Regions from separate parts of the Clostridiisalibacter paucivorans DSM 22131 genome, predicted to be linked through region 3. Evidence: riboswitches for the same ligand, from Rfam matches in the RefSeq annotation. Region 3 holds a riboswitch; each other region holds the start of a gene.

Region 1 (7,621 bases), on a different contig from region 3:
TTTAAATTTTTTACTTCTAATAGTATATCGTTTTTAGTATCTGTATTTAAGGACATCTATTTAGCCCCCCTTTTTACACCGGTATCTAATTCAATTTTTGGTGCATCTTCATGTAATAACCAACACATAGTCCTTCTTCGTTCTCCAACTTCAAAATAAGGTGGTCTTTCCTTCAAACATATCTCCATCGCATAGGGACATCTAGCTGCAAATGGACAGCCTGTAGGAGGCTTCAATAAATCTGGTGGAGATCCTGCTATAGGTATAAGTCTTTGTCTCTCTCCTAAATCCAATCTTGGAATAGATTTTAATAATCCCATAGTATATGGATGTTTGGGATCGTAGAATATTTCTTCTGCTGACCCTTCTTCCATTATAAGTCCACCATACATAACCACTATTCTGGAACATACATCAGCAACTACTCCCAAATCATGGGTGATAAGTATGATAGATGTATTTACCTTATCCTTTAAATCTTTCATAAGTTCCAATATCTGAGCCTGAATCGTAACATCCAATGCAGTCGTGGGCTCATCTGCTATTAGCAAATCTGGTTGACAAGACAGTGCTATGGCTATCATTGCTCTCTGTCTCATACCTCCACTGAATTCATGAGGATAGTTATCTATCCTGTCTTCCGGAGAGGGAATACCAACTAGTTCTAGCATCTCAATAGCCTTTTTTCGGGCTTCCTTTTTATTTAGCTTCTGATGCCTCATTATGGCTTCCATAATTTGATTTCCAACTTTATAAACTGGGTTCAATGATGTCATAGGATCTTGAAATATCATTGCTATCTCATTACCCCTTATATTCATCATTTTCTTAGGAGATTTTTCAACTAAATCTTCACCCTTAAATATTATTTTCCCATTCTTTATCTTTCCAGGATCATCTATAAGTTTCATCAAAGATAGAGAAGTTACACTCTTTCCACTTCCTGATTCTCCAACTATCCCCAATGCTTCTCCTTTATCTAAAGAAAATCCAACTCCTCTTACCGCTTGAACTTCTCCCATATGGGTATAAAATGAAGTCTGTAAATCTTTAACCTCTAATAATTTATCTGACAAAGTTATTCACCTCTTTTCCTAATAACTACTTACGCAATCTTGGATCTAATGCGTCTCTCAAACCATCACCTAAAAAGTTAAATGCAAGCATAGTTATACAAATAGCAATAGATGGTGCCAATAACTGATATGCATATGATCTCAATCCACCTAATGCATCACTGGCCAATGTACCCCATGACGCCATAGGTGCCGATACACCAAGTCCTATAAAACTCAAAAATGATTCAGTAAATATAGCGTTAGGTATCATCATAGTAAGGGAAACAACAACTGGTCCCAATGTATTTGGAATAAGATGTCTAGTAAGGATTCTCCATGTACTTGCACCTAATGTTCTAGCCGCCAAAACAAACTCCTGTCCCTTTAGGCTCAGCACTTGCCCCCTAACTATACGGGCCATCCTAACCCAATATACCAGACCCATAGTTAAAATTATAGTTTTAAGTCCCGGTCCTATAACAACCATCAATAAAATTACATATAGTATCAATGGTACAGTATTTATAATATCAACAATACGCATCATAATATTGTCTACTCTTCCACCAAAATATCCTGATATTCCTCCATAAAAAACTCCTATAAAGAAATTAACCAATGTAGCAACTACTGCAACAGCCAAAGATATTCTAGCTCCGTAAAGTACCCTCACAAATAGATCTCTACCATGAGAATCACTACCAAGCCAGTATGTCTTATTGAAGACCTTCTTAGCAGGTTCTACAACATTCCCATCTACTTTTAATTCATAATCTTTAGTTATCTCTGGATTTTTAAGTCTTTCCCTTGCTAAACTATAATCAAGAACAACCTCTTTCCCATCTATATTGTAAGTTCTATATAATTTAGCCATATTATCTTCTTCGGGATCTAATTTAGCTATAAGCTCTCCATTACCACTTACTTCATAGAGCATATATTCATTGTGTATATATACAAATTTATCCTCTGAGATTTTATATATTTGGAATCTATGAGGTATATTTGCCATATCTAACCTTTGTTCTTCATATCCATATTTAGAAAACATGGGACCGAATACAGCCATCATTAAAATAATTATAACAGCAATTAATCCTATCATAGCCAGTTTATTTTTCTTAAGCCTTCTCCATGCATCTTGCCAATAAGTAAGACTAGGTCTTACTATTTTTTCTTTTTCTTTTTCTTCCTTAGGAACCCGCTGCCACAAGTCCTTTGGTATTTCCTTAATCTCAGCCATGAACTAAACCTCCTTTAATCATCAAATTTGATTCTTGGGTCTATTAGAACATATATAACATCTACTAATAATATCATAAGTATTAAAAATGCAGCGTAGAATATTGTTACTCCCATTATTACTGTATAATCTCTGTTTGTAACACTTTCAACAAAATATTTACCCATTCCAGGTATCGCAAATATCCTTTCAACAACAAAGGATCCAGTAAGTATTGCTGCAATCATAGGTCCCAAGTAAGTAACCACTGGTATTAATGCATTTTTAAGGGCATGTTTACCTATAACTACAAACTCTGATAACCCTTTCGCCCTTGCTGTTCTTATATAATCCTGTCTCATAACTTCTAGCATAGAAGACCTAACCAATCTAGCAACAAATGCCAATGAAAATCCACCTAGCGCAATCACAGGTCCAATATAATATTTAGGGCCTTCTAATCCATGGGAAGGTAATATTCCTAGTTTGGAACTAAATATATATATTATAAGTGTGGCCATTACGAAACTTGGAATTGTAACTCCCAATGTTGCTACAATTGTAACCACATAATCCTGCCATTTATTTTGTTTCAATGCAGAAATAATGCCCAGGGGTATTCCTAAAATAATTATCCCCAATACAGACAATCCTCCAATCTTAGCCGACACAGGTAACCCCTTCCATATAAGGTCTGTAACTTGAACTCCTTGTTTTTGGAATGAAGGTCCAAAATCCAGTGTTAGAACTCCCTTCAAATAATCAATATACTGCATATATACAGGCTGATCAATCTTATACTTTTTCTCTAAAGCCTCAATTACAGCTGGTGGTAAAGGTTTCTCCCTAGTAAATGGTCCACCAGGAATAGCATGCATTAAAAAGAAAGTAATAGTTATAACTATAAATAAAGTAAGTATCATAGAAATAAGTCTTTTGGTTAAAAATCTACCCATAACATACACTCCTTTCACATAAATTAAAATAAAATAAAAATTTTAAAATAAATTCTTTTTGTAATACTTTATTGAGACTTTAATATTTAATCAGCTCTTTGAATAAATAACTAGGATTGGTTAAAAAGAAAGAGTGGGTTTTGAATCTTGTAATTGTAAGACAATTTTGAAGGTTCTTCTCCTCTTTAAAAGCTATATTAAAATACTAGCACAATATGTTTTTTTACTCAATGAATTTTTAACTCTCTCAACTTTAAATATTTGTAACATTTCCCTCAAGTCTTTAATTTACTAAAGTGTAGCCTTCTTAGATACGCACACAGTTGTTTATATAGTTAGAACATATTTTTTAAATTTTTGTAATAATATTCACTTTGTAAATATATACCATGTATTTTTTTACATGATTTAGAAGTTTTTTTGATTTTAAAATATCTTTATGATAGAATATTTTAAAATCAATATAAGATTATATACTCTAGGGGTGCTTTTTAAAGCTGAGAGAGAAATTGTGTTTCTCAACCCTTTAAACCTGAACTGGTTAATCCCAGCGTAGGAAAGAGTTTTATTTAAAAATTATTTTAAGTGAAGCGTAGTCCTACATTTGGACTACGCTTTAATTTCATCTATTTATAAATTTAGGGGGAATATTTATGATTAAAAATTGGCATGTGTATTTGGTTACAGAAGAAAAATTTTCATCTAAAAGCACTATAGAAGTAGTAAAAGAAGCCATAAAAGGAGGGGTAGATGTAATACAACTAAGGGACAAAAATTTAAATATGCGTGAAAGATATGAAATTGGAAAAGCAATAAAAAAATTGGCCCACGATGCAGGAGTAGACTTTATAGTTAACAATGATGTAGACTTGGCCATGGCCTTAGATGCCGATGGTATACATATTGGTCAAGAGGATCTACCCATTGAAGTAGTTAGAAAGCTTATGGGTAAAGACAAGATAATTGGTGTTTCTGTTTCTAATTTAGAAGAAATATATGAAGCTCAAGAAAAAGGTGCAGATTATATAGGTGTGGGTGCTATTTTTGATACCAACTCCAAAGATGTAAAAAAAGAAAATTCCAATCTAGGATTAAACATGCTCCGTATGGCAAAAGAAAAAGGCAGACTACCTATTATAGCAATAGGAGGCATAAATCATGATAACGCAGGCAAAGTTATAACATCAGGAGCCGATTGTATATCAGTAATAAGTGCCATCGCCTCTTCAAGAGATATAGAAAAGTCAACTGCACTTTTAAAAGAAATAATCATAAAATCAAAGGAGTATAAAAATGAATGATCTTATCTATAAAATCAGAAAAGAAAAACCTCTAATTCATCACATAACCAATGAAGTTACCACAAATGATTTAGCTAATATCACATTATATTGGGGTGGACTTCCGGTAATGGCAAATTATAAAGAAGAAGTAGAAGAAATGGTTTCTATGTCTCAAGGACTATTACTCAATATAGGAATATTACATCCCGACCAAGTAGAAGCCATGATAAGGGCTGGAAAAAAAGCCAACCAACTTAACATTCCCGTAATTCTAGACCCTGTAGGGGTTGGTGCCACCAAACTAAGAACAAAAACAGCAAAACGGATTCTCAATGAGATACATGTATCAGCTATAAAAGGTAACCAAGGTGAAATAGTTACCCTTGCAGGTGAAGAAGGCAATATGAAAGGTGTAGAGTCTATAGGTGAATATAGAGATATCATTCCCCTTAGCAAGAAATTGGCATTAAATTATGACACAATTGTAGTTATATCTGGTAAGGAAGATATTATTACCGATGGTAAATTTGTATATAAAGTATTCAATGGACATCCATTTATGGGAAATGTAGTGGGAACTGGATGTATGCTGGGTAGTACCTTAGCTTGTTTTTTAGCTGTATCAAGTGATCCATTAAAAGGGGCTGTCTATGGAGTTACGTCTTATTGTATAGCAGGAGAAATAGCTGCAAAGGGAGTAAATGGTCCTGCAAGTTATAAGATATCCTTTTTAGATACCATATATAATCTAGATGATAAGACAGTTTCTTTAAAAGAAAAGATAGAACAAGTTGGTAGTTAGTAGTTCATAGTCCGTAGTCAGAGAACCCAAATCATAATAAAGATTTGGGCTCTCTACTTGTATCATTGACTACGGACTATACATAAATATATAAAAAGGAAGGATATAATGAATATTTTAGTTACAAATGATGATGGCATAGACCATTTGGGAATAAAAATATTAGTTAGTGAATTGTCTAAAAAACATAATATATTTGTTGCAGCCCCAAACACTCAGTGTTCAGGATTAAGTGGTGCTGTGACATTTTACAATTACATTAGAGTAGAAAAATATCCTCTGGATGTAGGTGAAAAGTCTTCATACAAAATACATGGTACTCCTGCAGATTGTGTAATCATAGGGTTAGATGAATTAGTAAAAAATGTAGATTTAGTCATATCTGGATTAAATGATGAACCAAATGTAGGAGATGATACTAGACTTTCTGGCACATTGGGTGCATGTATAGAATCAGTCTTTTCTTCCACACCTGCAATAGCATTTTCTATGGATTATGGTCAAGACAATATTGTGCAAGAAACTGCAATATTTTTCATAAAAAAAATAGTCGATTTTGTAGAAAAAAATCCACTACCTGAAGGTATATATTTAAATGTAAATATCCCTAATAAGCCTATCTCTTCTATTAAAGGTATAAAAATTACCAGATTAGGTAGAAGACGTTATAAAAACAGAGTAAATCTAGCAGATGACAATATAAAAAATGTATATAAAATTTATGGTCAATTAATTAAAGAATATGAAACAAATACAGATTCATGGGCATTAGACAATGACTATGTCTCCATAACACCATTTAAAATTGACAATACAGATTACGACAATATTGATTATTTTAAGGTTTTATCTGATAATTAAAAACAGTTAGTAGTTCGTAGTTCGTAGTTGATAGTAAAAAACTACGGTTCTCATCATTAAACTACTAACTATTAACTACTAGCCACTAACTAATAACACTAACCTAACTCATCTTTTCTCTTAGCATTTTATTTACCATCTGAGGATTTGCCTTACCCCTAGTAGCTTTCATTACTTGACCTACTAAGAAGCCCAATGCCCTATCTTTTCCATTATTATAGTCCTCAATAGACTGGGGATTTTTATCCAATACTTCATCTACTATTTTGTTCAATTCATCTTCATCATTTATCTGAATAAGACCCTTTTCTTTCACTACAGTATTAGGATCCTTACCTTCTTCAAACATTGTTCTCAATACCTTTTTACCTATATTATTACTTATCTTTCCTTCATTTATTAGATTTATTAAATCAGCTAAATCTTTAGCAGTAAATCTCAAATCCTCTATATCTATGTCTTCATCTTTAACCCTTCTCAATACGTCACCCATTATCCAATTACTCACTTGTTTAGGGTCTTTAGAATATTTTACTGTCTCCTCATAAAAATCTGCCAATGCCTTAGTAGCAGTAAGAACTTTGGCATCATATACGGGTATATCATATTCACTAACAAACCTGTCCTTCTTGATATGGGGTAATTCTGGCAAATTGTCCCTTATTTCTTTTATCCAATTATCCTCTATTTCCATTCCAACTATATCGGGTTCAGGAAAATATCTATAATCTGCAACCCCTTCTTTTACCCTCATAACAATGGTCTCATTTTTCATATCGTCCCATCTTCTAGTCTCTCTTATGGCATCCTTACCTGCCTTTAGTAATGCTATATGCCTATTGGTTTCGTAGTCTATAGCCTTAGCTACAGCCTTAAAAGAGTTAAGATTCTTCACCTCTGTAACTGTAGTCTTTATATCTTTATCTTCATCGATTACATTTACATTTACATCACATCTTAAAGAGCCTTCTTCCATTTTACAATCAGACACCTCTATATATTTCAATATGGATTTTAGATTTTCTAAAAATGCCTGGGCCTCTTCTCCTGAATTTATATCAGGCTCTGTAACAATCTCTATAAGTGGTACACCACTCCTATTATAATCAAGCAGTGAGCCACCATCATTGGAATGTATAGACTTACCTGTGTCCTCTTCTATATGTATCCTTATAAGTCTAACCTTTTTAGTGCCTTCTTCTGTATCTATTTCCACATATCCCTTTTCACATAGAGGCATATCATATTGAGAAATCTGATATCCTTTAACTAAATCTGGATAAAAATAGTTTTTCCTATCCATTTTAGTCTCCTTTGCAATATTACAATTAAATGCCAACCCTGCCCTTATACCAAATTCTAATACCCTCTTGTTTAATACAGGTAAAGTTCCAGGAAGTCCTAGGCATATAGGACAACAATTAGTATTGGAATCTCCT
Region 2 (7,621 bases), on a different contig from region 3:
TGTGCCGGGGGTTCGAATCCTCCTAGGTGCACCATTTTTATTTTTTGACAGGTTGATGATAGTATGGATAGTTATTTTATGGGATTGGCTCTAAAAGAAGCTATAAAGGCAAAGGAAATTTTAGAAGTTCCAGTTGGGGCAGTTATAGTAAGAGCTGGAGAAGTAATATCCTCTGGATATAATAAAAGGGAATTGTTAAATGATCCGACGGCCCATGCAGAGATGATTGCCATAAGAAAAGCTGCTGATATTTTAGGAGGTTGGCGGCTTATAGGTTGTACTATGTATGTTACATTGGAACCATGTCCCATGTGTGCTGGAGCCATAGTAAATTCTAGGATAGAAAGATTGGTAATAGGGGCTAAAGATAAGAAAAGGGGAGCCTGTGGTTCTGTAATGAATATAGTTCAAAACCAGTATTTGAATCATAATGTTGAAGTTTTATTTGGCGTATTGGAAGAAAAAAGCTCTTTAATGTTAAAGGAATTTTTTAAAAATTTAAGAAAAAAATAGATATAAAGAAGTTAGTAGTTGGTAGCCAGTAGTTAACTACTAACTTTTTTATGTCTTTATTATAATTATATATTTGTACTATTGTTGGCCTGTATTTCACTATGGTATAATTTTTATAAGGGGATAGTTAAAAACCAAAAAGGAGATGAGGGATATTGGGAAAAATTATTTATCCAAGGATAGAAATAAATATAGGAAAAATAAGAGAAAACACAGAATATGTTGTGGATTATTGTGGTAAAAAGGGTATTGAGATCATGGGAATAAGTAAGGGCATATGTGCTATGCCTCAATTGGTCGAGGCAATGGTGGAAGGTGGTATAAGGAAAATTGGTGATTCAAGAATTCAGAATATAGTGAATATGGTAGAATATGGCATAAATGCCCAGATGTATCTTATAAGGATTCCCATGCTATGCGAGATAGATGATCTGGTTAAATATACACTTGGTAGTTTAAATTCAGAATTAGATACTATAAAAGCTATATCTGAGTCAGCAAAGATGCAGAACAAGATCCATAATGTCATATTAATGGTAGATGTTGGTGATTTAAGAGAGGGTGTTTGGCCCGATAAAGTACTAGATATAGTGGGTGAGATAATAAAACTACCTAATATAAAATTAGAAGGTTTAGGAGCTAATGTAGGATGTTATGGAGGGGTACTTCCCACATATGAAAATACTAAAATACTTGTAGACCTAGCTAATGATATAGAAAAAGAGTATGGACTTAATATAGAAACTATATCTGGAGGAAGTACTTTGACATTGGATATTCTAGAGAAAGGTGAAATTGCAAAAGGTATCACACAATTTAGAATAGGTGAGGCAATCCTTCTGGGAAGAGATACGACGAATTTTAGAATAGTACCTGGAACCATACAAGATACTGTAAAATTAAAGGCTCAAGTGATAGAGGTTAAAACGAAACCATCTGTACCTATAGGCAAGATAGGTAGAGATGCCTTTGGAAATATACCTAATCATAAGGATATGGGAAATATAAAGAGGGCTATAGTAGCAGTGGGGAAACAAGATTGTAGGATTGAAGCCCTTACTCCTGTAGACGAAGATATAGAGATAATGGGAGGGAGTAGTGACCATTTGTTATTGAATATTTCCAACGCAAAATACGATGTAAATGTAGGAGATATAGTAGAATTTGATGTGTTTTATAGTGCTATGTTAAGCCTTATGACATCAAAGTATGTAAATAGGTCAATAGTAGGTTGACAAAAGGTTGAATATGGAAAATTATTGTGATATCATCTAATTATAAAAGAATAATTTATGTGCTAGGGGGGCTGGAAAGGCCAGCTGAGATAGAGACCCAAAAAAGTCTTTGACCCTTAACCTGATCTGGATAATGCCAGCGTAGGGAAGTGAAAACTTATGTTATTTATAGGCATAAATCCTCATGGTTTGAGATTTGTGTCTTTTTTTATATGCCCTTAGTACATAAAAATTAGGGGGTTTATATGGATATAAAAAAGATTACACTATCATCATTATTGGTAGCTATGGGAACTATTACAGGACATATTATTTATATACCAGTTGGAATAGCTAAATGCTTTCCAGTCCAGCATACCATAAATGTAGTATCAGCAGTATTATTGGGACCATGGTATGCATTGGCCAATGCTTTTTTAATATCAGTTTTAAGAAATATACTTGGTACAGGTTCCCTTTTGGCTTTTCCAGGTAGTATGATAGGAGCATTTATTGCTGGTATAACTTATATGATTAAAGGAGAAAGGGCATACGCTGTTATGGGAGAAATATTAGGAACAGGCATAATAGGCGGGATATTAGCATTTCCTATAGCAAAATTTATACTGGGTAAAGAAGTAGCAGCACTATTTTTTGTAACTCCCTTTATGGTAAGTACTATTGGAGGGAGTATTATAGGATATATGGTACTTAAAATAATAGATACTAATAAAGCTATAACTAAAATCAATGGATAGGGAGGTAGTAAGCATGAAAAAGGTACTTACTATAGCAGGTTCAGATAGTAGTGGTGGGGCAGGGATACAGGCAGATTTAAAAACATTTTCTGCCCATGGCACATTTGGAATGAGTATAATAACTGCAGTTACAGCTCAGAACACCCAAGGGGTATTTGCAGTACAAGATATCACTCCTGATATTATAAAGGAGCAGATAAAGGCAATTTTTGAGGACATATCAGTAGATGGATTAAAGATAGGTATGGTATCTCAAATAGAGACCATAGAGACTATAGCAGATGGTTTGAAATATTATAATCCTAAAAATATAGTTTTAGATCCAGTTATGGTGTCCAAAAGTGGATTTCATCTGTTAAAGACGGAAGCGGAAAATACTTTGATAGATAAGTTATTGCCATTGGCTACTATAATAACTCCCAATATACCTGAAGCAGAAGTCATAACAAAACTTAAGATTCAACGGCTAGAGGATATGGAATTAGCTGCTAAGAAGATATATAATATGGGCACTAAAAATGTTTTAATTAAAGGAGGACATCTAGATGGTGAGGCAATAGATGTATTATTTAATGGTAGCGAATTTAAATATTTTAATGCGAAGAGGATAAATACTAAAAACACCCATGGTACTGGGTGCACATTGTCAGCAGCTATAGCATCTAATCTAGCTAAGGGTTATGGGATAGAAAAGTCTGTACTCAATGCTAAAGAATACATAACTACAGCTATAGAGCATTCATTATCTATCGGAAAGGGAGTAGGCCCTACTAATCATTTTTATACACTTTATAAAAAGGCAGGTATGCTTAAATAGATATTTTATTTTCAGTATATAATCTGGTCATATAATTAAATCAGTGAAAATATCTTAATTAATAATGGAGCTATTAAAACGGTTATTACAGCTGAAATACCTATAGAAAGACCGCTCATGGCTCCTTCAGTTTCTCCCATCTCCAATGCCTTTGATGTGCCAAGGGCATGAGATGCGGTACCCATAGCTAATCCACGAGCGATACCATTATGAATATTTAATATTTTAAATACAAAGGGTGCTATTATGGCACCAGTAATTCCAGTAGTTATAATAAGCATAACAGTTATTGAAGGGATACCACCTATATTTTCAGACAATACCATTCCCACTGGTGTGGTTATAGATTTTGGTATTAGGGATAGCACTAATCTTTTATCTAATTTAAACAATATAGCTAAAGATATAACACTTATAATTGAAGCTATAACTCCTGAAAATATACCTATAAAAATCGTATGAATATGCTTTTTTAGTAACTCCATCTGTTTATATAATGGAACAGCTAGTATAACTGTGGCAGGGCCCAAGAAAAAAGAGATTATTTCGCCACCTTTATTAAATTTTTCAAAGGGTATATTAAATCCAACTAATAAAGCAATTATTAATGATATACTTATTAATAATGGGTTAAATAGAGAAATTTTAGTTTTTTTATAAATATATAAGCTCAATTGAAATGTCAATATAGAAAGTAATATACCAAAAGCAGGACTATCTAATAAGGGACTCATTTGTTCTTCCTCCATTTAATCATATTTTCTACTATTAATCCTGTAATTCCCATAACTATAAATGTAGTCAGTAAAGTTATAATTAGAAGAGATAACCAAGCATCCTTCAAGACACCTATTGAGCCTATCAATGCTACGCCTGCAGGTATAAAAAAGAAGGCTAGATTATTTAATAAAAAATCTGATGAAATTTTCAAATCTTCAATTTTAATAATTTTAGTATTTAATAAAATAAAAAGTATAATCATACCTAAAACAGTTCCAGGTATAGGTAAATTGGTCCAATAAGATATTAACTCTCCTATCTGCCATATGCCCACTATTATACCAAATTGTAATAATATATTCATGATTCACCTCTAGTTTACATAATGAACTTTTCTAAGATTTCTTTTAATAGAATAACAAATTTGTATGACTAAATCAACAGAATACATATTTATATTTAAATAAAATGAAAATAAAAATTCCCCAAAAGGTAATGGGGATACTAAAGTCTAAATATTATATCAATTGCTCTGGTTTTACACCCTTTATATCCCATATAGGGCCTATAATGGGTATATTATATTTAAGATTTATATCAATCTTTTTATTAGTCTTTAAGGTTTTTAGAATAAATACCTTTATACCTTGAAACTCATATTTGTTATACATATTAGTATCAGGGATACTGGATGATGAGCTAATACTTAGCTCCTTCATTGTACCTGTTCAACCACAACTTATAGTCTTAATAGATATTTTTAAATTATATTCTTTTTTCTTAAAAAATTTAATGCTTTTTCATTTAAAAAAATCATTTTATCACCTCCATACCCTAAAGGGGTATATATAAATAATATTATATCTGGGATAGATTGTCAATAAAAAGAATATGTATATAAAAAATGGGTCTATGTATATCATATATAGGGGGATAGCATTATGAAGAAGAATTATTTTTATAAAGTAATTATAATAATAATTTTGATCATAATAGTATTACTTTTAATAAAAGATGATGTTTCTGAAGCATTAACTATGAAAAATTTTAATAAATATAAGACGATAATAGTTGAGTATGCCGACTCAAGACCTTTATTTTCTGCACTTATTTATATATGCATAAATACATTATTTGTAGCATTAGGAGTACCTGTATTCATATTTTCAGCTATGATTTCAGGTTTTTTATTTGGGATGTTTAAAGGTCTAATATTTGCAGATATATCTGTAGTAATGGGTTCCACTATAACCTATATTTGCTCTAGATATCTGCTGAAAGATTATTTACAGACAAAAAAATTAAAATATATAGAAAAATTAACAGAAGAAATGGCTGAAAATGGGAAATTTTATCTTCTAACAGTGAGACTTATACCTATATTTCCATTTATATCTATAAGTATATTTTCTGCTATTACAATGGTGCCCCTACCAATTTTTATTGTAACTACAGCTATAGGAATAATACCTGAGACTTTCATATGTGTATATACGGGAATAAATATGGCCTCTGTGAATTCTATGGAAAGTATATTTACTACAAAGGTGATAATTGCATTTTTATTGATGGGTATTATGTCTATTGTTCCAGTGATAGTAAAAAAGTTAAAAAATAAAAGGGAGTTATAGTATTCACCATATATATAGCTGTTAGAATATACTATATATGAGGAAATAGCTAATAGGTGGTGTGAATTAGTATGAGTAAAGATATTAATTGTCTTAAAATAGGTATGAAGGCTCCAAATTTTAGTGCAGATACAACATTTGGCCCTATTAAATTTTCTGATTTTAAAGGAAAATGGGTGGTATTCTTTTCCCATCCTGGAGATTTTACTCCTGTGTGCACTACAGAATTTCTATCATTTGCCAGATATTATCCATATTTTAAAAAGAGAAATGTTGAGCTTTTAGGATTGAGCATAGATAGCAATCCTTCTCATTTAGCCTGGGTATACAATATATACCGCAATACTGGAATAGAGATCCCATTTCCTATTGTAGCTGACAGGGATGGTAGTATATCTAGATTATATGGCATGATATCTCCAGATGTTAGTGATAAGGAAACAGTTAGAAATGTATTCATAATAGATGAAAAGCAGATTATAAGGGCCATATTGATCTATCCATTGACCAATGGTAGAAACATATCTGAAATATTAAGATTAGTAGATGCATTACAAATTTCAGATAAAGATAAGGTTGCTACTCCAGCAAATTGGATGCCAGGTCAAAGAGTAGTTGTACCTCCTCCAAAGACATATAAAGAGCTGAAAAAGAGAATAAATTGTCCTGGTGATTTACAGTGTATAGATTGGTATTTATGTTTTAAATAGGCAGATAAAATAGGGACTACAAGTCCCGTTTTATCTTTCTTTTTTGATGCGTTAAATCTTGTTTTAACTCTGTATAAATGATAGCATATATAGTATAAATATATGCTATTAGAAGGGGGTTTTGATATGAAAAGAATCGCGGCTATGTTCATGGTTGTCATTATGCTTATTGCCTGTTTGGGAACAGATTTAGCGTTAGCAGAAAGTAAAGATAAATTAAGTACAACTGAAATGAAAGCAGATTTAGACTATTTAATAGATACATTAAAGTCTGTACATACTTCAACTATAGAAGGCTTTAATAAAGTTCAAAAAAATAAGATAGAAGATGCATACGATAAAATAGAAAGACCTCTTACTAAAGATGAATTTTTTTTCGTAGTTAACGATATAATAACGTCGTTAAATGATGCCCATACAGTATTGGAACTAAATAAAGAGGATACAAGATGGATAGATATGCCTTTTGTATGGACTGAGGAAGGGATGATTGTAACAGAGGATACAGATAAACTATCTAGGGGAGATAAGATTCTCTCCATAGGTAAAAAAACAGAAAAAGAACTATATGTTGAGGTAAATAGAATAATACCTGCCGAAAATATATATTGGAAAAGAAATATGGCCAGATTATATCTGACTAATGAATTAATATTGGACAATTTAAAACTTATTAAGGATGATAAGGTAAGTATAAAATTAGAGAGAAGCAAGAGAATAATCAATGAAGAATTACCACTAATCTCTATGGAAAATATAGTAGATAAAAATAAACAGAGAAATGCCTATGGATGGCATCTAGAAGAAGAAAATTCTTTAGCTATTTTTTATATCGATAAATGCATATATAATAAAAAATATGAAGAAACAGTAAGGGATTTTTTTACAGCAGTAAGCAAAAATGATATAGAAAATATAGGTATAGATTTAAGGAGAAATTCAGGAGGAGATAGTAAAGCTATAGAAATCTTCTTAAAATATTTAGATATAGACAAATATGATGGTTTTAGTACTCAAATAAGGTATTCAAAACAGGCTAAAGAAAAAATAGGATATACCAAGACATCGGGATATTATATAGAGAAGTTTAAAGATATAAAAAATACTAATGTGGATGATAAAAGTCTAATATATGAAGATGATATATATATCCTTACATCACCTGATACCTTTAGCACTGGAAATTTATTTGCATTATTATTTAGAGATAATAAATTGGCAGAAATCTTAGGAGAACCCACTGGGAATGCTACTACTG
Region 3 (7,621 bases):
TTCATGTCCAAATAATTCTGATTCCAGTAATCCATCAGAAAAGACATGACAATTAACAGCAACAAAATTATTATCACGTCTTAAGCTTATATTGTGAATATACCTAGCTAGAACTTCTTTACCTGTTCCAGACTCCCCTAAAATCAAAATACTGCTATTACTTAATGCTGCTTTTTGTGCAATATGTATGACTTCTTGAAATTTCTCATTTTTAGTCTCTAATAAAAATTTACCATTCTTTTGCATCTTTTTAAGTATACTATTTTCTTTCTCCAGAACTTTAATCCGTACTAATTTATCTATCTCTAACAACAATGTTTCTGGATTATGACTTTTTATATAATAGCTAAATGCACCCTTTTTCATTGCTTCAACTGCACTTTCAATAGTCCCATATCCCGTTATTACAATGACTTCTATGTCTTTGAATTTCTCTTTGACTTCTTCCAAAAGTTTTAGGCCTGTCATATTTTTCATTTTCAAATCTGTTAATACAAGATCAATTTCTTCATGTTCTAATAATTTCATTGCCTCTTCTCCAGAACTACAAGACTTCACATTGTATCCCTTTTTTGTTAATAAAATTTTATAGACCTCTTGATAGCGAACTTCATCATCTACTACTAAAATAGTAAAATCTTTAGCCATCTATTTTCATCCTCTCTGGTAAATAAATAGTAAATGTAGTTCCTAAGCCAATACTACTTTCTACTTGGATTTCACCCCCTAATTTTTGAACTTCATTATAAACTACATAAAGCCCTAATCCTGTTCCATCTTTATTTTGTTTTGTAGTAAAAAATGGATTGAATATATTCTTAAGATTTTCTTCATTTATACCAATACCATTATCTTTAATTATGATATTAACACCATTATCTTTTGGGTAACAAATTATTTCTATTACTCCATCCTGTTCAATAGCATGTATAGCATTTTCAATTGTGTTAATTAATATATGCTTTAATGATTCTCTATTTGAATGTATCGTTAATAACTCATCACATTTAACATCAAACTTTATACTTCCTATCTCTAATTGAATCTGCTCCAATTCAACAATATTTATAATCATATCCTTTATAAATATTTTCTGTTCATAATCATCTGTCAACCTAGAAAAATTCAATAGATTTGTTATGATATGATCAATCCTACCCACTGATTCTTCAATTATTTCCAATGATTTAATATCTTCTTGATTTAAATTATTCTCTTTCATTAAATAACCATATGTATGTATTAACCCAAGGGGATTTCTTATCTCATGGGCTACCCCTGCCGCCAGTTGACCAATTGCCTCCATCTTATTTCTTTGTGCCAATCTGCCCTCTATTATTCTAAAATCAGTTATATCTTCTATCACAATTAACAGTTTATATGTATTATCAGTAACAAAATCCATAGAAAACACACTAAAGCTATAAGTCCTATTATCCATAGGAATCTCCATATTTTTAATATCATTATCCTTATTAAAAAAAGTATTGATTTCCTGTTCTATTAAATTAAGTATTGGAAATGTTAAATAGTGGGTACCTATTACCTTTGACTTGTCGGAACCGATTAATTTTAAAAAGGGCTTATTACAATTCAATATGATTCCATATTCATCTAAAACTACAACTAATTGATTTAAAGCATTAAATGTAGTTTCCAGCTCTTCTTTACTCTTTCTAATCTCACTATTTCTACTACTAATCTCTTCCTTTAATATCTCAATTAAAATTAACATAACTAATACAATAGCAGCTACTATTACAATAAATAATATACCCCCTATGAACATATTATCTGTCAATATGGTTTTTTCAATTGGGGTAGAAATTCCAAACCATCTCTGTTGTATTTTGGTAACATAATCTATCTTCTTTAAATTTAATATAGCCTTATTGAAGATATTTAATAGATGTGAATCCGCCTTTCTAACAGCTAAAACTACGTCTTGCTCATATATGTATGGATAGATTAAATGTGTTTCATCTTTTAGATTCATTTTAAGTACAAAATAATTAATTACAGGCTCGTCTCCTATTACTCCATTGACAATACCCTTTCTTAATAAAAAAATAGACTCTTCAATATCATCAGTTAATATGTAATTTATTTGAGGAAAATGTTTATCAATATGCTCTCTAGCATAATCTCCTCTTTGTATAGCAACTGTATGTCCAAATAAATCAGAAATCTCTTCTATGGAATTATTCTTACTAGCTACCAATACTACACCTTTAAGCTGATAAATCGGTTTTGAAAAACTATATGCTAACTTTCTCTCATCACTAACAAATATATCGACAATATCTGCTTCCCCATTTTTTAAACCATTTAATGCATTTTCCCATACCGATGGTTTAAAAATAATATCTGCTCCCATCTCTACAGAAAGAGCTGATGCATAATCAATTACTAAACCCCTGTATTGATTATTTTCTTCCTCTATATATGAGAGAGGTGGGGCATTTTCATCAGAAGTAAAAATAATCGTACCCCTGTCTTCAATAATTTTAAACTCATTTTCTGTTATTGGCTTAGACTGAATATAGTATTCATATAAATTTAAATCATATTTTATTTTTGTTAGCTGGTTAAATAACACAATCATAATTAAAAATAATATCAATAAATAAATAGCAGCTCTTTTTTTCATAATAGATCATTGTCCTTTTAAATTATTGAAATATGGCTATTTAGGCTAGTTATATTATATCATATATTCATATTTCAGAATAGTTTGATATATCCATGCCTCTCAATGTTACTTTACAAAAATAGGATAAAAGATTATAATGTATATATAATTTAATAGTAGTAGCTAGGGGAGCTTTTTAGCTGAGAAGGAAAATTCCTGACCCTTTGAACCTGAATTAGTTAGTACTAACGTAGGGAAGCTGTTTATCTTATATTTTGATAGAAAGCTTACCTTTGTGGTAAGCTTTTTTAATTTTTATATCAAAATATAAATTACAAAAATTTTATAAAATATAAGGGGGAAGTACATAATGAATTATACAACTCAAATGGATGCTGCTAAAAAGGGTATTATAACTAAAGAAATGGAAGTAGTGGCACAAAAAGAAAAAATTGATACTCAAAAGCTAATGAAATTAGTTGCCGATGGAAAAGTAGTTATACCAGCAAATAAAAATCATAAATCTTTAGATGCCGAAGGTATAGGGGAAGGATTGAAGACAAAGATAAATGTGAATCTAGGAATTTCTAAAGATTGTTACAATGTAGATGCAGAGATGGAAAAGGTAAAAGTAGCATTAGACATGAATGCAGAAGCAATAATGGATTTAAGTTCATATGGTAAGACCCAGGAGTTTAGACAAAAGCTAGTTGATATGTCTACAGCTGTTGTAGGAACTGTACCTGTATATGATGCTGTGGGATTTTATGATAAGGAACTCAGTGATATAACCTCAGAAGAATTTCTAAAGGTTGTGGAAAGACATGCCAAAGATGGTGTAGATTTTATCACTGTCCATGCAGGAATGAATAGAGAAACTGCTAAGGTCTTCAAAAGAAATCCTAGACTTACTAATATAGTCTCTAGAGGTGGATCATTGATGTACGCATGGATGGAATTAAATAATAAGGAAAATCCATTCTTTGAATACTACGATGAAATGTTAGATATCTGTGCCAAATATGATGTAACATTAAGTTTAGGTGATGCATGTAGACCTGGTAGTATAAATGATTCCACCGATGCAAGCCAAGTAAAAGAATTGATGATATTGGGTGAACTCACTTTAAGGGCTTGGGAAAAAAATGTGCAAGTCATGATAGAAGGTCCAGGACATCTGGCTATAGATGAAATAAAATCAAATATGATTCTAGAGAAAAAACTTTGTCATGGAGCACCTTTTTATGTATTAGGTCCAATAGTTACCGACATTGCCCCTGGATATGACCACATAACCAGTGCAATTGGTGGAGCAATTGCAGCTAGTACTGGAGCTGACTTTCTATGTTATGTTACACCAGCAGAGCATCTTAGATTACCTACACTTGATGATATGAAAGAAGGTATTATTGCTACAAAAATTGCTGCTCATACTGCAGACATTGCCAAAAATGTAAACGGTGCAAGACAATGGGACTATGATATGAGTAAAGCAAGACAAGAATTGGACTGGGATACAATGTTCAAATTAGCTATAGATTCTGAAAAACCTAAAAAATATAGAATGGAATCCATGCCACTACATGAAGATAGTTGTACTATGTGTGGAAAAATGTGTTCAATGAGAAATATGAATAAAATAAAAGAAGGAAAAGATTTAAATATTTTGAGAGAAGATGATTAGAAAAAAGACTTGGGATATAGTTTTATATCCCAAGTCTCTTTTCTATTGACAAATTATTTTGCTTGTTTTAATCTTGCAATCTCTGCCCAATTACTAGCTGTAGCCTCTTCGACCCTGTACATACTTCTCCACTTTTAATGCCACCTATTTTATTTTTTATGCCATTTATTTCATTTTTCACGGCGCCTATTTCACTTTTGATTGGATATAATTCTTCTTTAAGCATCTCTCTAATTGCTGACAATAACTCTTTTTCCATGGTTTAATCGCCTCAATCACAGTATGCCTTCAGATGATTTATAGATTAATAAATGTCTTCTGCTTATTATGTCATAGATATATGTTTGACAACTTATGCCTTTATTTTCCGATCACTATTCTAATCTTTAGATGAATAAATTTTATTTATTAAAAGGGAAACAATTATACCTATTAATGTATCAATTATCCTGTTTAGTCCAAAAAATATGGGAGAAATATCCCCACCATGAGACACTGTTATACTTAAAAAAACCACACAACTAATATAAGTTGACTTTGCAGTTTTGCAATATACATTTGTATATATTATTGGGACCAAGAAAAAACACAATGTCAAATAGTATATGTAACTAAATAATTTAATATTAATAAAATCAGCCAATAAAATAGCTATAAATCCATAGAACCCACCAATCATTGTGCCAATCATTCTATTTTTACCTACTTTTAGACTATTGGCATGAGTATTCTGCATACAAAGTATTGCAGCTATAGCAGAATAAAAAGGTGGTGATTTCCTAATAAAACTTATCAAAAAACATATATATACTGCAATAACTGTCTTAACAACTCGCATACCTATAAATGTTGTTTTTTTGTCCTTGTCTAGTGTGAACTTTTCCATAGCTATGCTCCTAATTTTACATTTTCCCTTATTTTTTGACAAATATGCATCTATAGGATATCAGATTTTACTTATTAATTCTAGAGATAAGTGATAAAATATATCATCATAGTTTTAGAGAATGCAAAAGGTTACTTTTTAGTGGATAATAAAATGGTCAAGAAATACTGAAAAATTAAGCCTGAGATACAATGTCCCAGGCTTAATTTAATGCATTAATTTAATATTGTTTTCTCTTATCATTTTTATATCTACCCCTATAATCTCTGAAACTTCTTTCATTGGCAATCCCATTTTCAAAAGCCTTTTAACCAAATTTATTTTTTTATAGCTTAATCTCCCCTGTTCACTATTTATACTTTTAAAACCTGGTAATTCTTTATCTGATTCTTGATATCTTAAGCTCCTAACCTTAATATTTGTAAACTTTTCCGCCATTTTATCTCCCCCTTGAATTTTTATTCTCAATTACTCATTATCTTTAAACCTTAATATAATCTCCCCAATATTCCCTTTTCTCATAAGTTCAAAGTCCTTTAATTATTTTTACTTATTGTTGTATTAATACTAATAAATTGGTAAAATGTTATCATAAAGTTTGCCCCCACAAACTTTACGATAACTGACTAAGTAATTATTACTAATAAGTTCTTTTTGCTGTTCATAAACCCTGAAACAGCTATGTCTTAATTGTGTTATAAAGTTATATATTTGGTCACCACCTTTCTAAAAATATCTACGCATTGTGCGTCTTTTATTTATATGTTATAACGCATTGTGCGTAAAGTCAAGGAGTTTTTTTATGTTTTCAAGAGAAATATTTTCTAAACGAGTTAAAATGTTGAGATTATCTCACAATCTTAGTCAAATTGAGCTTGCAAAAATTGTTGGTTTTTCATACAGCAGTGCAATTGGAGACATTGAAAGAGGTAGGAGAACAACTCCTATAGATAAAATAGTAGCATTGGCAGACTATTTTGATGTATCTGTTGATTACCTAATAGGTAGAACCGATAATCCAAAGCTCAATAAGTAATCTATTAATCAAAAAAGGCGATGTGGATACTTAAGTATCCACATCGCCTTTTTTGATTGCACTTTATGAGATAACAATTCGAACAATTCACTATACAAACAACAATGATAACCAAGGCACATAGGTAATTATCAAAAGTGCTACAATAGAAGTAACAAAAAATGGTACTATATATGTAAACATACTCTCTAATTTAATCTTTGCAACAGCAGCTCCTACAAAAAGATTACATCCATATGGCGGTGTGCAGAGACCAATTGCCAAATTAACAGCCATAATGACACCAAAATGGACTGGATCAACACCTAAAGACCTAATAGCTGGAAGTAACATTGGAGCCATTATAATAATAGCTGGAACTGTATCCAAAAACAAACCTACTGCTAACAATATCAAATTAATAAGAATTAACACTACATACATATTATCTGAAACACTAGTCAAAAAAGTAGTAATCATCTGAGGTACTTTTTCAAAAGTCATAAAAGTAGAAAAAACTGTTGAATATCCAAGAAGAAAAGATGTAATACCATTAAGAACAGCGGCATCTAAGAGAACTCTATATAAATCCTTCAATTTCATATCTCTATACACAAACAAACTTATTATAGTTGAATAAACAACAGATATACAAGCAGCTTCTGTAGGTGTAAATATTCCTGAATAGATTCCTCCTAGTATTATGACAGGAGAAAGTAGTGCCCATATACCTTCTTTTGTTGCAACCCAAATAAGCTTTGCACGTTTCCTCAAAAGCTCATTAATTGGAACTTTTTTATATTCTCTTTCAGTAGCATGATTATTTTTTAAATCTATATTATTCTTTTTGCATAAAATGATATTCATAACAATATAAACAAGTCCTAATAATATTCCTGGAAGAATCCCTGCTATAAATAGACTTGGTATAGGTGTACCTGTTGTAGCTCCATATAAAACAAAAGAAAGACTAGGAGGAATAATCGGTCCTACTATACCTCCAAAACAAACAAGTGTAGCTGCATAAGATGGATTATATCCCTTTCGTTTCATCTCAGGAATCATCATACCACCTATAGCAGAAGTAGTTGCCATTCCAGACCCTGTTAATGCACCAAAAAACATAGAAGCTAACACAGTCACACAACCAAGGGCACCTGTTACAAAATCAATAATTGCAGAAGCAAAGTCTACTATCCGTCTTGCAATGCCTCCTGTAGACATTATCAATCCTGCTAACATAAAAAATGGTATTGCCATAACAGTAAAAGAACTGATACCAGAGTAACAATACTGTGCACTAATTACCATATTCAAATCTGAACAAAAGATCATAGAAGCCATAGTTGCTCCACCAATTGCAAAACCAACTGGTACACCAACCATTAACATAATAAATAATAT
Region 4 (7,621 bases), on a different contig from region 3:
TAAATACTATACAAACAGAAAGGAATGTGAAAAGATGTTAAATTACAATCATAAAGAGATTGAAAGAAAGTGGCAAGATTATTGGGATAAAGATGGTACTTTTTATGCGTCAGATGACAAAAGCAGACCAAAATATTATGCACTTATAGAATTTCCATATCCATCGGGAAAGGGACTCCATGTAGGACACCCTAGACCATATACTGCACTTGATGTGGTGGCGAGGAAAAGAAGAATGCAAGGATACAATGTATTATTTCCCATGGGATGGGATGCCTTTGGTTTACCTACAGAAAACTATGCTATAAAAAATAAAATTCATCCTAGAATAGTGACAGAAAACAATATAGCCAAATTCAAATCTCAATTAAAGGCATTGGGGCTTTCATTTGATTGGTCTAGAGAGGTAAATACTACTGATCCAGAATATTATAAGTGGACCCAATGGATTTTTCTAAAATTATTTGAGAAGGGATTGGCATATAAGAAAGAGACATCTATAAATTGGTGTACTGATTGTAAGGTAGGTCTTGCAAATGAAGAGGTAGTCAATGGCAAATGTGAACGATGTGGCTCTGAAGTTGTGAGAAAGATAAAAAACCAATGGATGTTAAAGATTACAGAGTATGCAGAAAGACTAATAAAGGACTTAGATTTAGTAGACTATATAGATAGGGTTAAGATACAGCAAAAAAATTGGATAGGCAAATCTCAAGGGATGGAAGTAGACTTTAAAGTAGCTGGTGAAAATACAGTTACAGTATATACTACTCGCCCTGATACATTATTTGGTGCAACTTATATGGTATTTGCCCCAGAGCATCCGTTGATCGACAAGTTTAGGGATAAAATCACTAATTTTGATGCTATAGAGAAATATAGGGAAGAGGCCAAGAAAAAGTCTGAATTTGAACGTTCTGAGTTAGTGAAGGAGAAGACAGGTGTTGTGATAGAAGGTATAAGTGCAATAAATCCTGTTACTAATAAAGAAATCCCCATATTTATATCTGATTATGTACTTATGTCCTATGGAACTGGTGCAATCATGGCGGTGCCAGGACATGATACTAGAGACTGGGAATTTGCCAAGAAATTTGACTTGCCTATAGTGGAAGTAGTTGAAGGTGGAAATATTGAAGAGGGTGCTTATACAGATATAGAGCATGGAGTTTTAATAAACTCAGATTTTTTAAATGGATTAAATGTTGAAGAGGCTAAGAAGAAAATAAGTGACTGGCTTGCAGAAAAAGGATTGGGAAAGAGAAAGATAAATTATAAGTTAAGAGATTGGGTATTTTCTAGACAGAGATACTGGGGAGAGCCAATACCTTTGGTATATTGTGAAAAATGTGGATGGGTACCTGTACCTGAGGAAGAATTACCGTTATTATTGCCTGAAGTAGATAGTTATGAACCTGCAGATAATGGAGAATCACCACTAGCAAAAATGACTGATTGGGTAAATACTACTTGTTCTAAATGTGGAGGTCATGCCCAAAGAGAAACAGACACCATGCCTCAATGGGCAGGTTCATCATGGTATTTCTTAAGGTATACAGATCCTAATAATAGTGAAGCATTGGCCAGTGAAGAAAATCTAAACTATTGGTTACCCATAGATTGGTATAATGGTGGAATGGAACATACCACATTACATTTATTGTATTCAAGATTTTGGCATAAATTCTTATATGATTATGGGGTAGTGCCTACACCAGAACCTTATCAAAAGAGGACATCTCATGGGATGATTCTTGGGGAAAACAATGAAAAGATGTCAAAATCCAGGGGCAATGTAGTAAATCCCGATGAAATAGTAGAAGAATTTGGTGCAGATACAATGCGTCTATATGAGATGTTTATTGGAGATTTTGAAAAAAGTGTACCTTGGTCTCAAAATGGAGTAAAGGGATGTAGAAGATTTTTAGACAGGGTATGGAGACTTGTAGACATTGTAGAAGATGGTAGTGAATTCTCTAAAGAGCTTGAAGTTAACATGCATAAGACTATAAAGAAGGTTAGTGAAGACTATGAAAATATGAAATTCAATACAGCAATAGCAGCCCTTATGACTCTTTTAAATGACTTTAATAGCAATGGAAAGATAAATAATAAGGAAATGGAAGTCTTTTTAGTACTTTTAAATCCTGTAGCACCTCATATAACTGAAGAACTTTGGTCTAAAATAGGAGCTGACGGAAGAATTACTGATCAATCTTGGCCAGAATGGGATGAGGATAAGACAGTAGAGGATACTATAGAGATGGCTGTTCAAATAAATGGTAAAGTTAGAGGTACTATAAATATAGCTACTGAATCTACTAAAGAAGAAGCAAGGGCTAAGGCCATGGAAGATGAAAATATTGTAAAGTATGTGGAAGGAAAAAATATAGTTAAAGAAATATTTGTTCCCGGTAGGATATACAATATAGTTGTAAAGTAATGTAGTTGGTAGATAGGTAGGAGTTTATAGTTTTTTTAGATAGGTGATTGACATATATTTGTAGTTGTATTAGAATGTAGATGTAATATAGGAAAAGGGGGAGCTGAAGTAATTTGGCTGAGAGGAGGCTACATGTCTCGACCCACGAAACCTGAACTGGGTAATGCCAGCGGAGGGAAATATCTAATTCTGCATACGGTTGTATATAAACCCTTTATCCTAATTTCAGGATAGAGGGTTTTATTTTTTAAAATATAAAGGGAGATGAAAAAATGTCAAATATTAATGTAAGTCTTCAAATCATACCCAGCGTTAAAGAGTCCAAGATTTATGATGTGGTGGACAAGGTTATAGCATATATATCATCTACTGGGATAAAATATGAGGTTGGTCCAATGGAAACTACCATGGAGGGAGAATTAGATGAGTTACTAGATGTGGTAAAAAGGGCCCAAGATATATGTATAAATGAAGGGGCAAATAGGGTATTATCGGTTGTCAAAATTGATTACAAATCTGAAGGTGTGACTATGAATGAGAAGGTTGGTAAATACAGAAAGTAGAGCTATACCTGTTGTATTTTTTGCATTTCTATTACTAATATGGCAGTTAATAGTGGACAAGGGGATTATAGCTAGATATATATTGCCTACCCCTAAGGATATATTTATTACATTGATAGAAATATTGCCAGAAATAAAAATCCATATATTTACAACAGTATATGAAGCCTTATTGGGTTTTTTTATATCCATAGTATTTGCCATGGTTTTAGCTATAATTATGGACAATGTAAGGATTGTTAAAAGGGCACTATACCCCCTTTTAGTGATATCACAGACCATACCTATAATAGCCTTGGCTCCATTGTTTATATTGTGGTTTGGATTTGGTAAATTGCCTAAGATAATTGTAGTAGTATTAGTATGCTTTTTTCCCATAATAGTTAGTATGCTTCAAGGTTTGGAATCTGTGGATGAGGATATGATAAATTTATTAAAATCCATGGGGGCAAGTAAAATTCAAATATTTAAAATGGTAAAATTCCCAGGGGCTATAGTGAGCTTCTTTTCAGGACTTAGGATAGCTGCTACATATAGTATAATGGGCGCTGTTATAGGAGAGTGGCTAGGAGGCAAGACTGGTATAGGGGTATATATGATAAGGGTAAAAAATTCCTTTGCATTAGATAAATTTTTTGCTGCCATAGTTATAATAGTAATATTGAGTATTACTGTTTTCAAGGTTATATCATTGATAGAATATATAGCTATGCCTTGGAAACAAGAAATTAATAATAAAGGTTAGGGGAGATTGAAAATGAAAAGAGTATTGATATTATTATTGGTAGTTACATTGACAGTATTACCTACTATTGGTTGTGGTGCTACTGATCAACAGCAGGAAGATGAAGCACCAACTGGTAATAGTGAAGAGCTTACAAAGGTACAAGTGCTTTTAGATTGGTATCCTAATACTAATCATACGGGTATATACGTGGCCAAAGACAAGGGATTTTATGAAGAAGAAGGATTAGAAGTTGAAATCATACAACCTACAGGGGGAGGCAGTGCTGAGCCTATAGCTGCTGGCAAGGGTGATTTTGGAATAAGCTATCAAGAACAGGTTACATACGCGAGGACAGCAGAGAATCCATTACCTATAAAGGCTATAGCCGCTATAATTCAGCATAATACATCAGGGTTTGCATCTCCTGTTGAAAAGGGTATTGAGACCGGTAAAGATTTTGAAGGAAAAAAATATGGTGGCTGGGGTTCTCCTATGGAGGAAGCCATGATAAAGGCAGTTATGGAAAAAGAAGATGGAGATTTTTCTAAGGTAGAGACTGTCAATATAGGAGAATTAGACTTCTTTACATCAGTTAAAGACCATGTAGATTTTACTTGGATATATTATGGATGGGATGGCGTAGCTTCAGAACTTAAGGATTACCCTATTAATTTCATAAAACTTCAAGAAGTGGAACCAGATTTAGATTTTTATACACCTGTAATTATTGCTAAAGAGGACTATATACAAGAAAACCCTGAATTGACAAAGAAATTTTTGAATGCAACTAGAAAGGGATATGAATATGCAATAGAAAGCCCAGAGGATGCAGTACAATCTTTATTAAAGGCATCACCAGAAATAGATAAGGAACTTGCTGTAGCAAGTCAAAAATATTTGGCTAAGGAATACAAGGCCGATGTGGATAGATGGGGAGAAATGAGTCTAGATAGATGGGAAAATTATTCAAACTGGATGCTTGAAAGAGGTTTAATAGAAAATGAATTGGATGCAAAAGAAGCCTTTACAAATGAATATTTGCCTGAATAATAATAAAAAACTTGATATTTGTGGAATAAAAAAGGACTTTGAAGAAACTGCTGTTTTATCAGATATATCATTGAATTTAAAAGATAGGGAATTTGTGTCCATATTGGGGCCCAGTGGTAGTGGAAAGAGTACTTTGTTCAATATAATATCAGGCCTTATCTCTCCTGATACAGGTAAAGTAATGATTGAAGGAGAGGATTATACAGGAAAAACTGGTCGAGTTAGCTATATGTATCAGAAAGACCTCCTATTACCGTGGAAGAAAATAATAGATAATGTGGCAATTCCCCTTGTTATAAAGGGCATGTCTAAAGAAAAAGCCAGGGAAAAGGCAGAAAAATATTTTGAACTATTTGGAATTGATGGATTTCAACATAAATACCCATTTCAATTATCAGGAGGCATGAGGCAGAGGGCTGCACTTATGAGGACATATATGTTTTCTAGGGATATAATCCTATTAGATGAACCCTTTGGTGGGCTCGATGCCATAACTAGGTCAAAAATGCATTATTGGTTGATGGATATATTAAATACCTTAGATGTATCAATATTATTTATAACCCATGATATAGAAGAGGCCATATTACTGTCTGATAGAATATATATATTGTCTGACAGACCAGCAAAAATCAAAGAGGAGCTAGATATAAAATTGCCAAGACCAAGAAATAGAGATATAACTACTTCAGTTGAGTTTAATAATATAAAGAAACATATTATAGAAAAATTAGATTAGTCAGTAGATTGAAGGGAAGTGATTAAGTGGCCATATTTGATAAAGAAGCTAAAAACTATGACCAGTGGTATTCCACAAAGTTTGGAGATTTTGTGGATAAAGTAGAGACAGAATGTGCATTTAATCTTTTTAATGGGGATAAAGTGAAAAAGATATTAGATGTAGGATGTGGTACTGGTAATTTTAGTATAAAATTGGCTAAGATGGGATATGAAGTTGTAGGAATAGACATATCAGAAGAAATGCTAAAAGAGGCAAGGATGAAGGCGGAAAATGAAGGGTTCGATATAAAATTTTATAAGATGGATATATACGATCTAGATTTTAGCAATGAATCTTTTGATGCAGTATTTTCAATGGCAGCATTTGAATTTATACAAAAACCAGAAAAGGCTATAGACGAGCTTTTTAGAGTTACTAAAAAGGGTGGAGAAATACTTGTTGGAACAATAAATAAAGACAGTAAATGGGGAGAGCTCTATATAACTAAAGAATTTAGAGAAAATACAGTATTTAAATATGCCTATTTTAAAGACTTACAAGACCTTAAATCGTTAAAAACAAATTATCTTGTGGATACTGGCGAATGTTTATTTATACCTCCAGATGCTGATGAAAATGATATAAATTTAGATAATGAACGGGAGCTGTCTAAGACAGAAAGAGGTGGATATATATGTGCCCTATGGCAAAAATAGCATCTTGCCAAATAGCCTTTACTCCTATAAAGAGTGATAATTATATAGGGGATGTGGATAAAGTGCTCAATATAGTAGAGCAATCTGGACTAGAGTACAATGTAGATATATTGTCCACAACTATTAGGGGAGAAAGGGATAGGATTTTCACTCTTATATCAGATATATACTATACTATGGATGATATATGTAGCTTTACAATAGATATAAAGATATCAAATATATGTGGATGTAATTAAAGATGGTCATGTCTTAACCAATTATATGAAATATTTTGTATTTAGTTGATAAATAAAATAAAAGGAAATATAATAATAATTGAGGAGGTTTGATTTATGGGAAATCAAATTTTACAATTATTAATAGAAATGAAGGAAGAAATGACAGGAATAAAGACGGAAATAACAGATATGAAATCAGGAATAAAAGGAATAGATTCTAAAGTTGAAAGAGTGGAAAACAAAGTTGATAAAAATACTGTTTTAATTGAGAATGTATCTAAAAATGTTAAATATATTAAAGGTAGCATAGATGTACTTGAAGAAATAACAGGGGAACATGAAATTGCTATAAGAAAATTAAAGAAACAAGCTATATAGCGAAAAGAATAGAGATATGAAATCTCACGTACAAAAAAGTTCCCATAATTTGTTATAATGTATTTGAGGTGAATATTATGGCAGATAATATAGGTTTGGTTTTAGAAGGTGGAGGTATGAGGGGTCTTTATACTTCAGGAGTATTAGATTGTTTTTTAGAAAAAGGACTTATTTTCCCTTATGTGATAGGTGTTTCGGCAGGGGCTTGCAATGGCCTTAATTACATATCTAGGCAAAAAAGACGGAGTAAAGAAGTCAATATAAGATTTGCCAATGATTCTAGATATATAAATTTTACTAATATCTTTAAGAGGGAGGATGTATTTGGGTTAGATTTTCTTTTTGAAGATATTACTAATGAACTTAATCCCTTTGATTTTGAAACTTTTAATAATGCAAAAGAGAAATTTGTAGTATGTTGTACAGACTGTGAAAGGGGACGGGCTGTATATTATGACAATAAAAACTGTAAAAATATATTAGAGGCTACAAAGGCCTCTAGTAGCTTACCTTTTTTGAATTCTATTGTTGAATTTGATGGTAGATATTTATTAGATGGAGGTATTGCAGATTCTATTCCAATAAAGAAATCTATAGATGATGGAAATGAAAAGAATGTTATTATAATGACCCGTAATCGTGGATATAGAAAAAAACCCTTTAAATTTAGAAGGCTAGCTAAAGGTATATACAAGGATTACGAAAGTTTAGTAAATGCAATGCTTAATAGATACAAAAATTATAATGACACATTGGACTATATCGAAGAATTAGAACAGTCAGGTAAAGTTTTTGTAATACA

The links. Region 3 has a riboswitch for thiamine pyrophosphate ahead of thiC (phosphomethylpyrimidine synthase ThiC). Riboswitches for the same ligand answer to the same signal wherever they lie in the genome.
Region 1: another riboswitch for thiamine pyrophosphate. It lies ahead of thiE (thiamine phosphate synthase); the one in region 3 lies ahead of thiC (phosphomethylpyrimidine synthase ThiC).
Region 2: another riboswitch for thiamine pyrophosphate. It lies ahead of thiW (energy coupling factor transporter S component ThiW); the one in region 3 lies ahead of thiC (phosphomethylpyrimidine synthase ThiC).
Region 4: another riboswitch for thiamine pyrophosphate. It lies ahead of Q326_RS0108380 (thiamine-binding protein); the one in region 3 lies ahead of thiC (phosphomethylpyrimidine synthase ThiC).

What each region holds. Positions count from the first base shown of each region.
Region 1 is NZ_JHVL01000031.1:1,338-8,958, forward strand. Features, by position in the region: gene Q326_RS0109680 (ABC transporter ATP-binding protein) at 1-56, opposite strand, end outside; gene Q326_RS0109685 (ABC transporter ATP-binding protein) at 57-1,082, opposite strand; gene Q326_RS19080 (ABC transporter permease) at 1,102-2,301, opposite strand; gene Q326_RS0109695 (ABC transporter permease) at 2,316-3,236, opposite strand; TPP riboswitch at 3,707-3,812, shown strand; gene thiE (thiamine phosphate synthase) at 3,890-4,537, shown strand; gene thiM (hydroxyethylthiazole kinase) at 4,530-5,321, shown strand; gene surE (5'/3'-nucleotidase SurE) at 5,430-6,182, shown strand; gene gatB (Asp-tRNA(Asn)/Glu-tRNA(Gln) amidotransferase subunit GatB) at 6,286-7,621, opposite strand, start outside.
Region 2 is NZ_JHVL01000022.1:34,972-42,592, reverse strand. Features, by position in the region: tRNA gene Q326_RS0108080 (tRNA-Arg) at 1-34, shown strand, start outside; gene tadA (tRNA adenosine(34) deaminase TadA) at 64-513, shown strand; gene Q326_RS0108070 (alanine/ornithine racemase family PLP-dependent enzyme) at 669-1,748, shown strand; TPP riboswitch at 1,803-1,913, shown strand; gene thiW (energy coupling factor transporter S component ThiW) at 1,994-2,485, shown strand; gene thiD (bifunctional hydroxymethylpyrimidine kinase/phosphomethylpyrimidine kinase) at 2,499-3,302, shown strand; gene Q326_RS0108055 (LrgB family protein) at 3,338-4,036, opposite strand; gene Q326_RS0108050 (CidA/LrgA family protein) at 4,033-4,386, opposite strand; gene Q326_RS0108045 (hypothetical protein) at 4,541-4,741, opposite strand; gene Q326_RS0108040 (TVP38/TMEM64 family protein) at 4,964-5,653, shown strand; gene Q326_RS0108035 (peroxiredoxin) at 5,725-6,363, shown strand; gene Q326_RS0108030 (S41 family peptidase) at 6,490-7,621, shown strand, end outside.
Region 3 is NZ_JHVL01000032.1:4,462-12,082, forward strand. Features, by position in the region: gene Q326_RS0109880 (sigma-54-dependent transcriptional regulator) at 1-648, opposite strand, end outside; gene Q326_RS0109885 (transporter substrate-binding domain-containing protein) at 641-2,650, opposite strand; TPP riboswitch at 2,808-2,906, shown strand; gene thiC (phosphomethylpyrimidine synthase ThiC) at 3,003-4,316, shown strand; gene Q326_RS0109895 (hypothetical protein) at 4,384-4,575, opposite strand; gene Q326_RS0109900 (FUSC family protein) at 4,696-5,202, opposite strand; gene Q326_RS0109905 (hypothetical protein) at 5,410-5,640, opposite strand; gene Q326_RS0109910 (helix-turn-helix domain-containing protein) at 6,005-6,238, shown strand; gene Q326_RS0109915 (TRAP transporter large permease) at 6,329-7,621, opposite strand, start outside.
Region 4 is NZ_JHVL01000023.1:43,895-51,515, reverse strand. Features, by position in the region: gene leuS (leucine--tRNA ligase) at 35-2,443, shown strand; TPP riboswitch at 2,530-2,639, shown strand; gene Q326_RS0108380 (thiamine-binding protein) at 2,716-3,006, shown strand; gene Q326_RS0108375 (ABC transporter permease) at 2,978-3,751, shown strand; gene Q326_RS0108370 (ABC transporter substrate-binding protein) at 3,764-4,783, shown strand; gene Q326_RS0108365 (ABC transporter ATP-binding protein) at 4,734-5,522, shown strand; gene Q326_RS0108360 (class I SAM-dependent methyltransferase) at 5,549-6,220, shown strand; gene Q326_RS0108355 (YkoF family thiamine/hydroxymethylpyrimidine-binding protein) at 6,208-6,459, shown strand; gene Q326_RS0108350 (hypothetical protein) at 6,556-6,819, shown strand; gene Q326_RS0108345 (patatin-like phospholipase family protein) at 6,897-7,621, shown strand, end outside.